One region of the Brachybacterium sp. J153 genome, then DNA from elsewhere that is predicted to be linked to it. Evidence: riboswitches for the same ligand, from Rfam matches in the RefSeq annotation. Region 1 holds a riboswitch; the other holds the start of a gene.
The links. A riboswitch is a leader RNA that binds a small molecule or an ion and turns the genes downstream of it on or off. The one in region 1 is predicted to bind thiamine pyrophosphate.
Positions count from the first base shown of each region.

Region 2: it holds a riboswitch for thiamine pyrophosphate, as region 1 does, so the genes downstream of both, thiC (phosphomethylpyrimidine synthase ThiC) here and V1258_RS05635 (bifunctional hydroxymethylpyrimidine kinase/phosphomethylpyrimidine kinase) in region 1, are expected to answer to the same signal.

Region 1 covers NZ_JAZDCH010000010.1:14,207-21,740, forward strand. Annotated here, with positions in the region: gene V1258_RS05615 (dihydrolipoyl dehydrogenase family protein) at 1-629, opposite strand, end outside; gene V1258_RS05620 (thiamine phosphate synthase) at 639-1,286, opposite strand; gene thiM (hydroxyethylthiazole kinase) at 1,288-2,073, opposite strand; gene V1258_RS05630 (MFS transporter) at 2,070-3,422, opposite strand; gene V1258_RS05635 (bifunctional hydroxymethylpyrimidine kinase/phosphomethylpyrimidine kinase) at 3,419-5,077, opposite strand; TPP riboswitch at 5,068-5,160, opposite strand; gene V1258_RS05640 (HNH endonuclease signature motif containing protein) at 5,553-7,259, shown strand; gene V1258_RS05645 (exonuclease SbcCD subunit D) at 7,328-7,534, shown strand, end outside.
Region 2 covers NZ_JAZDCH010000026.1:9,572-17,105, forward strand. Annotated here, with positions in the region: gene V1258_RS12675 (DUF429 domain-containing protein) at 1-110, opposite strand, end outside; gene thiC (phosphomethylpyrimidine synthase ThiC) at 28-1,767, opposite strand; TPP riboswitch at 1,767-1,877, opposite strand; gene V1258_RS12685 (hypothetical protein) at 1,990-2,172, shown strand; gene V1258_RS12690 (hypothetical protein) at 2,200-2,658, shown strand; gene V1258_RS12695 (carbohydrate kinase family protein) at 2,638-3,567, opposite strand; gene V1258_RS12700 (glycoside hydrolase family 32 protein) at 3,564-4,973, opposite strand; gene V1258_RS12705 (sugar ABC transporter substrate-binding protein) at 5,030-6,616, opposite strand; gene V1258_RS12710 (carbohydrate ABC transporter permease) at 6,694-7,534, opposite strand, start outside.

The sequences.
Region 1 (7,534 bases):
AGCGCCTCCCCGCGCACCAGCATCCGCACCTGCGCGCCGAGGGCGGCCATCCACGTCGCGGCCTCGACGGCGACCACGCCGCCGCCCACGATCAGCAGCTGCGCGGGCACCTCCTGCACCCCGGTGGCATCGCGCGAGGTCCAGGGCGCGAGGTCGCGCAGCGGCTCCGGCACGACGGGCACCGAGCCGGTCGCGAGGACCACCGCCCGCCGCGCCCGTACGCGCGTGCTCGTCCCGTCGGCCGTCTCGACCTCGACCTCGCGCTCGCCGACGAGCCGGCCGTGACCGCGCAGCACGCGCAGCCCGGCGCCCTCCGCCCAGGAGACCTGGCCGGCGTCGTCGTAGTGGGACACCCAGTCGTCGCGCCGGGCCAGCAGCGCCTCCGGCTCGACGTGCGGGGTGCTGATCCCCGGCAGCTGCGCGGCGGCGCGGGCGACGTCGATCGGGCGCAGCAGCGCCTTCGACGGCATGCACGCGTAGTAGGAGCATTCGCCGCCGAGCAGTTCGCGCTCGAGGATCGCGCAGGTCAGGTCGGTGCCCTCGACGGCGTACTGGGCGACGTTCTCGCCGACGGGTCCACCGCCGATCACGAGCACGTCGACGGTCGTGTCGGCAGTTTCAGGAGTCATGGCTCGACGCTACGCCCGCAGCACCTCCCGCACCACCGCCGCGGGGTCCGCGGCGTCCATCACCGCCCGCACGAGCGCCACCCCGGCCACCCCGGTCGCCGTGAGGGCGGGGACGTCGGCGGGGGTGACGTCGCCTATCGCGACGATCGGCAGGCTGGTCGCGGCGACCAGCGCCGGATAGCCGGCGACCCCCAGCGGCTCCCGGCCCGAGTCCTTCGTGGGGGTGCGGCGGAAGGGGCCCGCGCCGAGATAGTCGAGGCGGCGGGCGTCCGGCTCCGCCGCCCGCACCAGCTCGAGGGTCCCCGTGGTCAGGCCGATGATCGCGTCCTCGCCGAGCAGCGCCCGGGCGTCGGCGACGGGCAGGTCGTCCTGCCCCAGGTGCACCCCGTGGACGTGCGCGCCGCGGGCCCGGGCGGCCGCGGCGACGTCCGCCCGGTCATCGACCAGCACCCGCGTCGCCGGGCGCGCGACCTCCACGGCCTCCGCGACGGCGAGGACCAGCTCGAGCAGCGCCGCGGTGCTCGCCTGCTTCGCCCGCACCTGCACTACGCCGGCCCCCGCCGCGGCGGCCCGCGCGGCGACGTCGACGGTGCGGCGGCCTAAGCCGGAGGTGACCAGGTAGCAGCGCAGATCGAGGGGGAGGGGAGTGCGGGTCATGTCAGCGTCCGATCTCGTCGAGGGCGTCGAGCAGGTGCATCCGGAAGGAGCCGGGACCGGTGGCGCGGGTCGCCGCGACCTCCCCGGCGAGGTCCAGCCAGACGGTCGCGGCGCGGGCGGCGACGAGGGCGTCCTCGGCGACGGCGGTGCAGGCCGCAGTGAGGGCACCGAGCAGGCAGCCGGTGCCCGTGACCCGCGCGAGCAGGGCGGAGCCGCGCGCGACCCGCTCCCGTCGGCCGACGCCGGCCAGCAGGTCCACCGGCCCGGAGACGGCGACCGCGCCGCCGGTGCGCTCCGCGATCCGTGCCGCGGCCCGCTCGGCGGTCTCCGCGGCGTCGGTCGCGTCGGCGCCGCGACCCCCGGATCCCTCCCCGACCAGGGCGAGGATCTCCGAGGCGTTGCCGCGCACCACCGTCGGCCGCTCGCCGAGGAGCCGCCGCGCGAGCGGGGTGCGGACCGGCGCGATCCCGATCGCCGTCGGATCCAGCACCCAGGGTCGGGCGTCCGAGCGCGCGACCCGGACCGTCGCGGGGATCCCGTCCATCGCATCGGTCGAGAGAGTGCCGAGGTTGATGAGCAGGGCGTCGGCGAGGGTGGTGACGACGGGCGCCTCGGCGAGCGTCTCGGTCATCATCGGCCGGGCGCCCGCGGCGAGCAGACCGTCCGCGACCAGGCCCATCGACACGGTCGCCGTCAGGCAGTGCACGAGCGGCACCCGCTCGCGGACCGCCGCGAGCACCGGCCGGACGGACTCCAGCAGCGGGTCGGGAGGAGGGACCGCGCTCATCGCCGACCCCGCTCCGCGACCGTGTCGAGATCGGCGTCGAGGTCGCGCGGGGACAGTCGCGGCCCGAGCAGCGCGCCGAGCACCACGAGCGCCCCGCCGAGCACGACCATGCCGATCACCGTCCCGTCCCGGCCGAGCAGCGGCTCGAGCGCCGGCACGTAGAAGGGGTACAGCGCCGGCAGCACGAGCGAGAGGCTGTAGGCGGAGCCGTAGCCCGTCGACCGGACCGCCGCGGGGAACCGCTCGGAGAGGTACGCGGCGATCGGTCCGTAGGCGGAGACCGTCGCGACCTGCAGCAGCGCGGCGAGGAGGGCCGCCGCGGCGAGGGTCGGGGCGTGCACCGCCGCCCACCACAGCACCGGACCGAGCACGGCGGCCACCGCTCCCCAGACCACCAGCAGCCGGCGTCGGCCGACGAGGCTCGACACGTGCCCCGCGGCCGCCATCGCGAGCGCCTGCGCGATCGCGGCGACGCCCATCGCGAGCGGCACCGCCTCCGGGGAGAGGCTCGAGTCGGTCGCGAGCCGCGCCGTGAGCAGCAGCACCGTCGAGTCGGTGAGCAGCCACAGCCCCGTCATCAGCACGAACGCCTGCCAGAAGGCCGGCGCCCAGCCTCCGGCGAGCAGGCTGCGCAGGCCCGGGCGCGGGGCCGACGGGGCAGGGGCGGTGGGCGCGGGGGCCGTGGTCGTGCGGTGCAGGATCGGCGCGTCCACCACGTGCCGCCGGTAGTAGAGCATCATCCCGATCGACAGCGCGGCGCCGAGGACGAACAGCGCCCGCCAGCCCCAGACCGCGTAGTGGTCCGGTCCGAGCGCGGCGAGCAGCAGCGCGACCGCGAAGGCGATCGATGCCTGCGCCCACGGCGCCATCGACAGGATCAGCCCGCTCATCAGCCCCCGCCGGCGCGGCGCGGACCACTCCATGGCCAGCGGGATCGCCGCCGAGTACTCGCCGGCGACGAAGATCCCGCCGAGGAAGCGCAGGATCAGCACCAGGGCGACGGTGCCGGGACCGAGCAGCTCGTGCGTCGGGACGGCGGCGATCGCGAGCGCGCACGCGGCGGTCCCGGCGATCGCGACCTTCGTGGTGCGGGTGCGGCCCAGCCGGTCTGCGATCCGCCCGAACACCACCCCGCCGACGGGCCGGCCCAGCAGCATCGCGACGATGATCAGCGCCCCCGTCGACGCGGTCGCCGACGGTCCAGCGAGCACCAGCATCGCCGGGGCCAGCGCCGTGACCGGCAGGAACACGTGGATGTTGTCGATCCAGTTGCCGACCACCCCCGCTCGCAGCGCGGCCCGTCCCTCCGCGGGGAGCGTGGGGGCGGTGGGGACCGTGGCCGCGCTCATCGGCGCGCCTGCTCGAAGAACTCGAGCTCGTGCCGGCAGGCGAGGAGGAAGTCCCTCGCCGCGTCTGCCCGCACCTCGGGGCTCGCCACGGCGAGCTCCCGCTCGACGATGACGAGGGCCCCGCGCACCCCCTCGACGAAGTCCGGATCGCGGTAGGTCAGTAGCCAGTCCCGGTAGGGATGATCCGCCGGGACCTCCGGCAGTCCCGCGCCCACCTGCGCGTACAGCCAGAAGCAGGGCAGGGCCGCCGCCGCGCCGACCACGTGCGGGGAGCCGAGCGCCCGGGCGAGCAGGAAGTCGGTGTAGGCGCTGGTCACGGGGCCGACGGGGAGCGTCGCCGCCTCCGGTCGGGGGGCGAGCCAGCTGTGGTGTAACTCCATCTCGGTCTCGACGCAGGTCCGCGAGGAGGCCGACCAGAACGCACGCGCCTCGTCGTCCGGGGCGGAGGCGGCCAGTGCCGCCAGCGCCCGCGAGTACCGCTGCAGGTAGTGGGCGTCCTGCGCGAGATAGACGCTGAACTGCTCCTCCGGCAGGCTGCCGTCGACGAGGGCGGCGACGAAGCCCGAGTCGTCGATCGCGGCGGCGAGCGGCGCGCCCGCCTCCCAGAGCGCGGCGGTCCAGGGGCCGACGGGGGCGACGGCCGGGGCGGACCCGTGGGTGGGGGCGGGCCCGTCGGCTGGGGCAGGGTGGAGGTCTGCCGGCGCCTCGAGCCGGGCCGGCACCGCGTCAGGGCCGAGCCATGGTGCCGCGGATCCCGCCGCGGCGAGCCGGCGGCCGAGATGCCCGTGGTCCACGGGCCCGTTCCCGCCGCCCACCTGCAGCGCCGCGCCGTGCTGGATCGCTTCGTGCAGCCAGCGGCTCGCCCAGGCGAGCGCCGTCCGGGGGTCGTCGCCGGCGCCCAGCCGCGTGGCGAGCGCGGCGGCGAGGGAGCAGCCGGTGCCGTGCGTGCTGGTGGTGTCGACGCGGGTGGTCCGCACCGCGTGGCCCGTGCCGCCGCCGGCGGGGACCCAGGTCGTGGTGATCGCGCGGGTGTCGAGGTGTCCGGTCTTCACGACGACGGCGACACCGGTCTCGGCGGCGAAGCGCTCGGCCTGGGCGAGGGCCTCGGACTCGGTGCGCGCGGGGGCCTCGCCGGTGAGGACGGCGAGCTCGTCGAGGTTCGGGGTGATGGCGGTCGCGAGGCGGCACAGGCGCCGCATCGCCTGCTCGGCCTCGCCGGCGAGGAGGCGATCACCGCTGGTCGCGACCATGACCGGGTCGATGACGAGCACTCGCGGCGGATGCGCGCGGAGCCAGGTCTCGACGGCGTCGATGATCTCGGCGGTGCCAAGCATGCCGGTCTTGACGGCCTCGAGCTCGACATCGTCGGAGACCGCCTCGAGCTGCGCGGTGAGGACGGTGGCGGGCGGGAGGTGGATGTCGCGCACGCCGTGCGTGTTCTGCGCGACGACGGCGGTGACCGCGGCCATGCCGTAACCGCCCGCGGCGGTGATCGACTTGAGGTCCGCGGCGGTGCCGGCTCCGCCCGTCGGGTCCGTCCCGGCGATCGAGAGGACCCGGGGGAGGGCGGGTGCGGGGCGGGGGTCGGGCTGGGCCGTGCGGGCGGGCTGGGCCGTGCGGGCGTGCGGAAAGAGGGTGCGAGAATCCGAGCTCATGCGGACATCCCTTCGCTAGTACGAACTAGATCAGGTTCCACGGGTGTGATCTCAGCGCCTCGGGCGCACCCCGTGTCCAGCGGCCGAGTGTAGGGGAACGGCGCGGAGCCGCGCGGCGGCGTCTGGCTCAGGAGGCGTGCCGGACCGTCGCTCGGCCCGCCCGCCACCGCTCGTGCCGCCCACTGACCGGCCGGCTGTCGCTCCTGGCCCCCTGTACACCCGGGGTCCGACACACGAAACCCTGTCCGCCGCGACATGGGGAAAAACCCTGTGGATAACCCTGTTCTGGGGAGGAACGATTCGGCCCCCGTGGTGTTTCTCGTCGATCACCCGCCGTGGCGACGAAGTTATCCACAAATGCGAGAGCAGGGATTTCCCAGGTGGGTGATGAGGATTAGGGTGGAGGTGTTCGAGGGGGAGTTCTCGGCGCGGGTCCCGCGCCCTCCCCGACGGGGATGCAGAGGGGGTGGACGTGGTGAGCATCGTGCCGATCGACGGCTCCTCGTCGGGTTCCTCCTCCCGCGCCCCGAAGGCTGACGATGGGGCCGCGGTCGCGCCCTCGGCCGCCGGTCTGGCGCCCGTCGATCCTGACCTGCTCGCCTCTCTCCCGCTGCGCTTGCGCGCCGTCTCCGGTCGCACTCCCGGCACTCGCGAGGCCCTCCCGGCTCGCGGTGGCTGCGCAGATGATCCCCAGCTCAGCGCGGCATCACAGCGCGTCTGGGATGCCGAGCGGGCTGCCGCCCGAGCTCTCGTCAGCCAGTACCGCGCCCTCGCCGCGCTCCACGAGCTCGAGGGAGAGTACGAGGAGTGCGAGGAGGTGAACGAGGTCGACACCCTGCGCGCCGCCCTCGCCCTCCGCGTGACCCGCGGTGCCGCGGGATGGCGTCTCCGGGACGCGCACCAGGCCGTCCATCTGCTCCCGCGAGCGCTCGCTCGGCTCGACTCCGGGGAGATCTCCGCCGCCTGGTTCGAGCGGATCCTGAAAGGATCTCGAAGCCTGTCGGACGATTCCCGTCGACAGCTCGACGAGATCCTCTCCACCTGGTTCGCGGATATCACCTCGGAACGATTCTTCACCCTGCTGAAAGGTCTCATCGAGCTGCTCCGTCAGCGGGAGGATCGCCCCGATCCGGAATCCTGTCTCGAGCGGTCCGTCGAGCTGCTCCCGTCGCCGCAGCCGGGCGTCGGGATCCTGCAGATCACCGGTCCGATCCCCGACATCCTCGCCTGTTTCACGGAGCTCGACGAGACGGCCCGCGCCCTCCAGGCCGCCCAGCGCGCCGCCCTCCGCGAGGGTGCCCCGATCCCGCATGACCCGGAGGGGACGGTCCTCGAGAGCGGTCGCGCCCTGTCGCTCACGCGCCTGCGCTTCGCTCTGCTCACCTCCGCACAGCTGGACCCCGACGGTGTCGACGTGCCTGCCCCGCGCTTCCGCCTCAACATCACGATCCCGGCGCTCACGCTCCTCGGCGCGTCGGACGAGCCGGGCATGCTCGAGGGCACGACCCCGTTGCCGCCGTCGATGGCCCGCAGCCTCGCCGGCTCGGCGGATGTCTGGTACCGCGTGTTGACCGATCCCTGCAGCGGGGCCTTCCTGCCCCTGCCCGCCGAGCGGTACACGCCCACCCCGGCGATGCTCGAGCACCTGCGCTTGCGCAGCGCCCAGTGCGCTGTGCCGGGCTGCACCCGCCCCAGCTCGTGGGCGTCCGAGTGCGACCACCTCGAGGAGTGCCGCCGCGGCACCCCCGGCGCGGGCGGGCCCACCGACCTCGAGAACCTGCACCTCCTGTGCTGGCAGCACCACCTCGACAAGACCACCGGACTCCTCGACCCCGTCCGGATCCCCACCGGCCCCACCGAACCGGGCCGCACCCGCTGGCGGATCGGCGGCGCCGGAGACGCGGTGACCGTGATCGACGACCTGGACGTGGCGAGCCTGCGCATGGTCGAGGGGCTCACCGCCGCCTGGTCCAGCTTCCTCCGCGGCACTTACGCCGGGGAGCCGGCGCCGAATCCCGGGGGAGGGGAGGACGAGACACCCCCCGACTGGGACATCGCCGAGCTGCTCGACCCGCGCCCGTCGGCCGACGCTTCTCCCTGCCCCCCGCTCGAGCCCCCGCCCTACCCGCCGCTCGAGCCCCCGCTCGGGGGATGGGGCGACGCCGGGCCGCCGCCCTTCTGATCGCGCGACCCCGCGCGCCCGCGCGCGCCCGCCCTCGCTCGTCGCACCTCGCCCCTAGGCTCGGAGACATGAAGATCCTGCACACCTCGGACTGGCACCTGGGCCGCACCCTGCACAAGGTCGACCTGCACGAGCACCAGGCCGCCTTCCTCGACTGGCTCGTCGAGCTGGTCGAGGCCGAAGAGGTCGACGTGGTCGTCGTCCCCGGCGACGTCTACGACCGGGCGGTGCCCGCGGTGAGCAGCGTGACCCTCCTGGACCGGGCCCTCGCCCGC
Region 2 (7,534 bases), on a different contig from region 1:
GCGGCGCGCTCCGCGGGCGGACGGGGATCAGAACTGCGGCGTCGGCAGGTACACGGTGCTGCCGTGCTCGCGGAACTCCCGCGACTTCTCGGCCATGCCCTCCTGGGCAATCCGCTCCTGGGAGGCGGCGTCGCCGTAGGTGTCGCGGATGTCCTGCGAGATCCTCATCGAGCAGAACTTCGGCCCGCACATGGAGCAGAAGTGCGCGGTCTTCGCGGGCTCGGCCGGCAGGGTCTCGTCGTGGTACTCCTCGGCCAGCTGCGGATCCAGCGAGAGCCCGAACTGGTCCCGCCAGCGGAACTCGAAGCGGGCCTTCGACAGGGCGTCGTCTCGCTCGCGGGCTCCGGGATGTCCCTTCGCGACATCGGCCGCGTGAGCGGCGATCTTGTACGTGATCACCCCGGTCTTCACGTCATCGCGATCCGGGAGCCCCAGGTGCTCCTTCGGCGTGACATAGCAGAGCATCGCGGTGCCGTAGCGGGCGATCTCCGTCGCGCCGATGGCGGAGGTGATGTGGTCGTAGGCCGGCGCCACGTCGGTGACCAGCGGGCCGAGCGTGTAGAACGGCGCGCCGTCGCACAGTTCCTGCTGGCGCTCCACGTTCTCGCGCACCAGGTGCAGCGGCACGTGCCCCGGGCCCTCGACCATCACCTGCACGTCGTACTCCCACGCCCGATGGGTCAGCTCGGCGAGGGTGTCGAGCTCGGCGAACTGCGCGGCGTCGTTCGCATCGGCGAGGCAGCCGGGCCGCAGCCCGTCGCCGAGGGAGAAGGAGACGTCGTAGCGGGCGAAGATCTCGCACAGCTCGTCGAAGTGCTCGTAGAGGAAGTTCTCCCGGTGCCGGGCCAGGCACCAGCCGGCCAGGATCGAGCCGCCGCGCGAGACGATCCCCGTGACCCGGTTCGCCGTCAGCGGCACGTAGCGCAGCAGCACCCCGGCATGGATCGTCATGTAGTCCACGCCCTGCTCGCACTGCTCGATCACGGTGTCCCGGAAGATCTCCCAGGTCAGCGCGTTCGCGTCCCCGTTCACCTTCTCGAGCGCCTGGTAGATCGGGACGGTCCCGATGGGCACCGGGGAGTTGCGCAGGATCCACTCGCGGGTGGTGTGGATGTCGTCCCCGGTGGAGAGGTCCATGACGGTGTCGGCGCCCCAGCGAGTGGCCCACTCGAGCTTGGAGACCTCCTCGGCGATCGAGGAGGTCACCGCCGAATTACCGATGTTCGCGTTGACCTTCACCAGGAAGCTGCGTCCGATGATCATCGGCTCCGCCTCGGGATGGTTCACGTTCGCGGGGATGATCGCGCGGCCCGCCGCGACCTCGCTGCGCACCAGCTCCACGTCGCAGCCCTCCCGCAGCGCGACATAGCGCATCTCCGGGGTGATCTCGCCGCGACGGGCGTAGTGCATCTGGGTGACGCGCCGGCCCGGGAGGGAGCGCAGAGGGGGCCGGGTCTCGCCGCGCCACTCGGCGCTGGCCTCGCCGCGGCGCACCGCCTCGCGCCCGTCGTCGGACAGATCGCGGGCCCGGCCCGCGTACTCCTCGACGTCGCCGCGGCCCCGGATCCACTCCTCGCGCAGCGGCGGCAGGCCCTCCTCCGGGACGCAGCCGGGGCCGGCGGTGCGGTACACCTCCAGCGGCGGGTTGGCCGTCCCGTCGGGGGAGGGGTCCTGGGCGATGCGGGTGACGGGCACCCGCAGGCCGTGCGCGGGGTCCTCGAGATGGCCGAGGCTGTGGGTGGGGTAGTTCTCAGGGCGTGCAGACATGCAGTCGCTCTCCTTCTTCCTTCGCCGGCATGACCCGGGGCAGGTTCGGTCGGTGCTCGAACCGCGACAGTTCGATCTCAGCCCGTTGCGACGGGCACCCGAGGGATCGGCGAAGACCGTAGCAGACGCATGCGGTCGCGTCCGAGGCGTCCGCGACGGCCGCCGGACCGCCACGCAGGGGTTCCTCGTCGACGAATACCGTGAGGTGATCCCCCGCACCGCGTGCTCGAGCTGGATCAGAACCTGTGCGTGCCCCGCAGCGGGCGGGGGACGCGCCTCGGGCAGGCCCAGCGGCGGGAGGTGTGGGCGATCGTCGAGGCGACCTGGGAGTTTAACGGTGCAGACGCAGTGATCGCGCTTCGGCTGCGGGCCGCCGCGGGGTGGGTCCCGGAGGTCGGCGTCTAGGGCGGGCGGATCCCGCAGCTTCGTGACGTGGTCTTCTTACCGCTTACCGCGATCGGTGACGGTGGCATACCGGAGGAGAGGAGCACGGCCGAGGCGCTGAGCGGCGGCGTCGAGTCGATGCTCGCGTACGACGAACTGCTGGCTCGCAGCGCGCTCGCGGGGGTGCAGTTCCCCCGAGAGTACGAGGGAGTGCTCTCGACCGCGGCGACCGAGGTGTCCGAGGGTGCACTGGCCCGCGGCGAGCTGGCTCGCTGGGAGGACCTCGACCTCTACGAGATCGTCGCTCGGCCGGAGTTGGCGACCTGGCGCACGCCTCGACGCAGCTACGTCTGGTCCTTCGCCGAGCCCTTCGACGAGGACTTCAGTCGGGCGCCCTGCTCGCCGGACGGCCGGCTCCGTTGGTGTGTCGCCGAGGTCGGCCTGCGCGTCAGGCGCGGTCACCGCCTCACCCGTCACGTCGTCCGTCTAGGGCAGGATCTGCGCTGAGCTCCCGACCAGTTCCTCGAGGAACGGCGGCTCCGCCCCGCGTCGTCCCACAGTGATCGCGGCGCTGCGCAGAGCGGTTGCGGCCCATGACTCTGCGGCCTGCTGAGGGACGGCGCCGTCGCGGATTTCCTGATCCGCGTCGGCGGTGAGGATCGCAAAGAGCAGGCCCGACATGAACGCATCGCCCGCCCCGATGGTGTCGGCGACGGTGACCGGCAGCGCCGGGATCTCGGCGGTCCAGTGCGGGGTGCTGAGCGTGCAGCCCTGGGCGCCACGGGTTACGACGAACAGCGCCACCCCCGACGCGTGCATCCGGTCCGCGACATCGACGAGGGGCTCGGCGGGATACAGCCACTCGAGGTCCTCATCGCTCATCTTCACGACGTGCGCCCGGTCGGCGAAGCGCTCCACCCGGCTGCGGATGCCGGCCACAGGCAGGCCGAGCGACGGCCGGACGTTCGGGTCGAAGCTGAGGAGCGTGCCCGGGTGTGCAGCGGAGAGTGCTGCCTCTACTGCGGCGGCGCCCGGCTCGATCGCCGTCGCCAGCGAACCGGTGTGGACGAGGCGCACCGGGTCGAGCCGGATCTCCCCGGGGTCCCATTCGATGTCGAAGCGGTAGGTCGCCGCGCCATCCGGACCGATCTGCGCCTCGGCGGTCGACGTCCTCTCCGGGGGCTCAGTGCCGGCCTCGCGCAGCCTCACGCCCGACTGCTCGAGGTGCTCGCGCAGAGCGTCGCCGTTCACGTCGGTGCCCAGGCGGGTAAGCAGCTCGGCGGGGACTCCGAGCCGCGCGAGACCCACGGCGACGTTCGCGGGACTGCCCCCGGGCCGAGACCGCACCGTGCCGTCCTCTTCGTGGACGATGTCGGTCAGAGCCTCCCCGATGACCAGAGCGGTGGGCTCGCTCATGCCGCGGGTTCGGTGAGGACGGTGACCGTGCGAGCACCTGGGAAGATCTGCTGGGAGATCAGGGCGCGGCCACCGTCGAGCTCGAGGTCCACGCACGAGCGGTCGACGACGAGATCGAAGGCGACCGTGGCCCCGGCCCGTGCCGAAGCGTAGGGCTGGGAGTGCGTGTGCTCGGGGGCGAACGGCTCCTCATGCGCGCTGCTGCGATCCAAGGAGACGTGCCCCTCGGAGTCGATGGCGAGCACCAGATCGCGATCACGCCCGCCGTCGCCGAAACGCAGCACCAGCCGGTGCGCGGAGGCGGTGGGCAGCTCTCCGCGCAGCCGGAACGGCTCCTCCGCATCAAGATCCGCCAGCACCGCGGAGGCTGCCGGCACCTCGAGATCGAGCGTCCGGATCTCCTCGGGGATGACCAGGTGCTGGATCACCTGGAGCGTGCCGTCGGCCGCCCGCTCGAGGTGGAGCGTACGGGGGAGCGTCATCGACGAGCGCCACGGACTGGTCGGGGTCTGCTCCGCGTAGGCCCAGTTGTTCATCCAGCCCAGGAGCACCGGATCCCCCTCGACACCGGAGAAGGAGACCGCGGCATAGCAGTCCGGGCCGAGGTCCAGCGGCTGCGGCGTCGTCTCGGCCGTGAAGCGGCGACCGTCGAAGCGCCCGATCAGACTGTAGGTGCCGGAGCCGCCGGCCGGGCCGCCGGGATTGGTGCTGAGCACGAGGACCCATGAGTCCTCCCCGCCGTCAGGGCTCGGCACGCGCAGCAGATCGGGGCACTCCCAGATGCCGCCATCGAGACCTGGGTGGGTGAACACGGAGATGGGCTCCCAGGCCAGCAGATCATCAGAGGCATGGAAATGGACGCTGTGGTCGAGGGCCTCGACCGCGACCATGATCCAGCGGCCGCTCTCCCGGTGGAAGAACACCTTCGGGTCGCGGAAGTTCTCCGAATCACGAGTGAGAACGGGATTGTCCGCATAGAAGGTCCAGGTCGCGCCGTCGTCCTGGGAGTAGGCGATCGACTGGGCCTGTATGCCCGGCGTCGTGGGATGGGTCTGCGTGAAGGCGCTGGTGTAGAACGCGACGAGCGGGCCCTCTCCCCCGGGGGTGCCGAGGCCGGAGGTGTTCTCGTGATCGTGGACGATGCTTCCGGAGAAGATCATCTCCGTCTCGGAGAAGGGCAGTGCGACGGGCAGGTTGGTCCAGGTCGCCAGGTCGCGCGAGATCGCGTGACCCCAGGACATGTTGCCCCACGTGCTCCCGAGAGGATTGTTCTGGAAGAACGCGTGCCACATGCCCTTGTGCCGGATGAGGCCGTTGGGGTCGTTCATCCAGGTGTCCTCCGCGGTGAGATGGAACCTCGGGCGGTGGATGTCGGTGAGCGCAACGGGCGATGAAGTCGAGTTCATGATCTCTCTCGGGAGGCGGGTAGGGCAGGAGTCGTGGCTCCGAGGCGTCGGGGGCGTCAGGAGTTCGCGGTGAAGCGGTCGTAGGCGGCCTGGTAGACCTCGATCACCTCGGGCAGGCCGATCGTCTCCAGCTGGTTGACGTAGGCGTCCCACTCCTCCTCGATGCCGCCCCGCACGATCCAGGTGGCGATCTTCTCGGTGACCAGGGTGCTGATGTCGGTCTCGATGGTGCTGATCCGATTCAGCTCATCGACCGAGAGCATCACCGGCGGGTACTTCTCGTTGGCGCGGTGGGGCTCGTAGAACTCGGCGATCTGGGCCTGGCGCTCGGCGGCGCGCGGCTCGGCCAGCACGACCGTCTCGAAATCCTGCGCCGTGATGATCTTCGGGCCGCCCGGGGCGACCTTCACGCGGCGCTCCTGCTCGGTCTCGCCCTCGCCGACGGGGATCTGCTCGAGCAGACCGTCCTCGTTGATCTGCTGCGAGACCCCGATCGGTCCCCAGTTGGCCTGTGCGCTCATCACCGGATCGAAGAGCATGTCCGCCCAGCGCAGAGTGGCCGCAGCGTACTGGTTGGTGCGAGTGATCGCGAAGGCGCCGCGGTTGATCTCCTGGTTGTTGGCGACGCAGGCACGCTGGACACCATCCGGGCCCGGGAAGATCGGCACGATCGCGTAGTTTCCCGCACGCTCGGGCCCGACCACCTCAGGGACCTCCCAGAAGTAGAACGACCCCAGGGACTGCGGCTCCGCCTTGCCCTTGGCGACGAACTTGACGTAGTCCTGAGAGAAGGCCTCCTGGTCGATGAGGCCCTCGCCGTACCAGGTGTGCAGCTCCGCGATCGCGTCGCGGAAGCCGTCAGTGTTCGCCGTGAAGAGGACCTTCCCGTCCTGCACGATGCGATGGTCGGGGTTGTCGGCCTGGCCGCCGATCGCCGCGATCAGGTCGGCGATGCCCCCGACGTCGAGGAAGGACAGCGGGAGGACCCCGCTGGGCCCGTTCTCCTTGAAGGTCAGCAGCGCCTGGTGGTACTCCTCGACCGTGGTGGGCATCTCGAGATCGTGCTCCGCGAGCCAGTCCGTGTTGATGAACAGCATGCTTGGGAACTCGACCAGCCCCATCTCCTCCACGGAGGGCAGGGTGTAGATGTGGCCGTCCGACGCCGTGATCGCGGCCTTGATGTCCGGACGCTCCGCGAGGATCCCCGCCAGGGTGGGGGCGTGCTCCTCGATCATGTCCTCCAGAGCGATCAGGGTGCCATTGGCCCCGTACTTGGCGACCTCGGCATCGGAGAGCCCGGTGTTGAAGAGGGCGTCGGGGAGCTCACCGCTGGCCAGCAGCAGGTTCTTCTTCTCGCCCCAGACCTCGTCGGGCTCGTTGTTCCAGGCGATCTCGATCCCGGAGTCAGCGCTCCAGGTCTGGACCAGCTCCATCGACTCGTAGTCCGGTGCGAGCGGAGACTTCGCGCCGCCGAAGGTGAGGGTCAGCTCCTCCGTCACGATCGGCAGGCCCGAGTCGGTCAGTCCGACCTCGGAGGAGAGGTCATCGGTGGTGCGCTCCGAGGGGCGGGAACAGCCAGCGACGCCCAGCATCGTGACTCCGAGGGCGGTGGCTGAGAGGGTGAATCGACGACGAGAAAGCATGACGGAACTCCTTTGTAACGGTGTGCATTGTGGGTGGGACGGAGCGGGAGAAGCGGAGCGAGGCAGGCGGCGACGTGTCAGCTCTTCAGGGCACCGAGCGTCGCGCCCTTGATGAAGTGGCGCTGGAGGAAGGGGAAGGCGATGAGCAGCGGGATCGTGGAGACGACGATCATCGAGTACTTGAGCAGCTCGCCCATCCTCTGCGCAGCGGCGGTGCTGTCCATCGAAGCCATGTCCATCCCGGAGGAGGAGGCCTGGGACTGGATGAGGACATTGCGCAGGATGAGCTGCAGCGGATACTTCGATTCGTCGTTCAGATAGATCATCGCGTCGAAGAACGCGTTCCAGTTCGCCACCAGATGGATCATCACCATCAGGACGATGAGCGGCTTCGACAGCGGTATCGCGATCCCGAAGAAGAAGCGGAAATCGGACGCGCCATCGAGCTGCGCGGCTTCCCGCAGCTCCGGGGAGAGGTTCTGCTCGAGGAACGTGCGCGCGATGATCAGGTTCCACACGCCCACGGCTCCGGGCAGCACCACCGCCCACAGGGTGTTGAGCATGCCCAGTTCCTTGACCACGAGGTACCGGGCGATCATGCCGCCGTCGAAGAACATCGTGATCACGAACAGGATCATGAACAGGTTGCGCCCGGGCATGTCCCTCCTGCTCAGCGCGTAGGCGCCGGTGAGGATCATCGCCACGCTGAGCGTGGTGCCCACCACGGTGTAGAGGACGGAGTTCGCGAATCCGCGCACGATCGTGGACGTGCCGAAGATCGTCAGGTACCCGTCGAAGGTGACGCCCCGGGGGAAGAGGATGACCTTGCCCTGCTGGACCAGGTTCGGGTCGGAGATCGAGGCGATCACGATGAAGTAGAGCGGGTAGATGATCGCGATGATCGACAGACCGATCAGA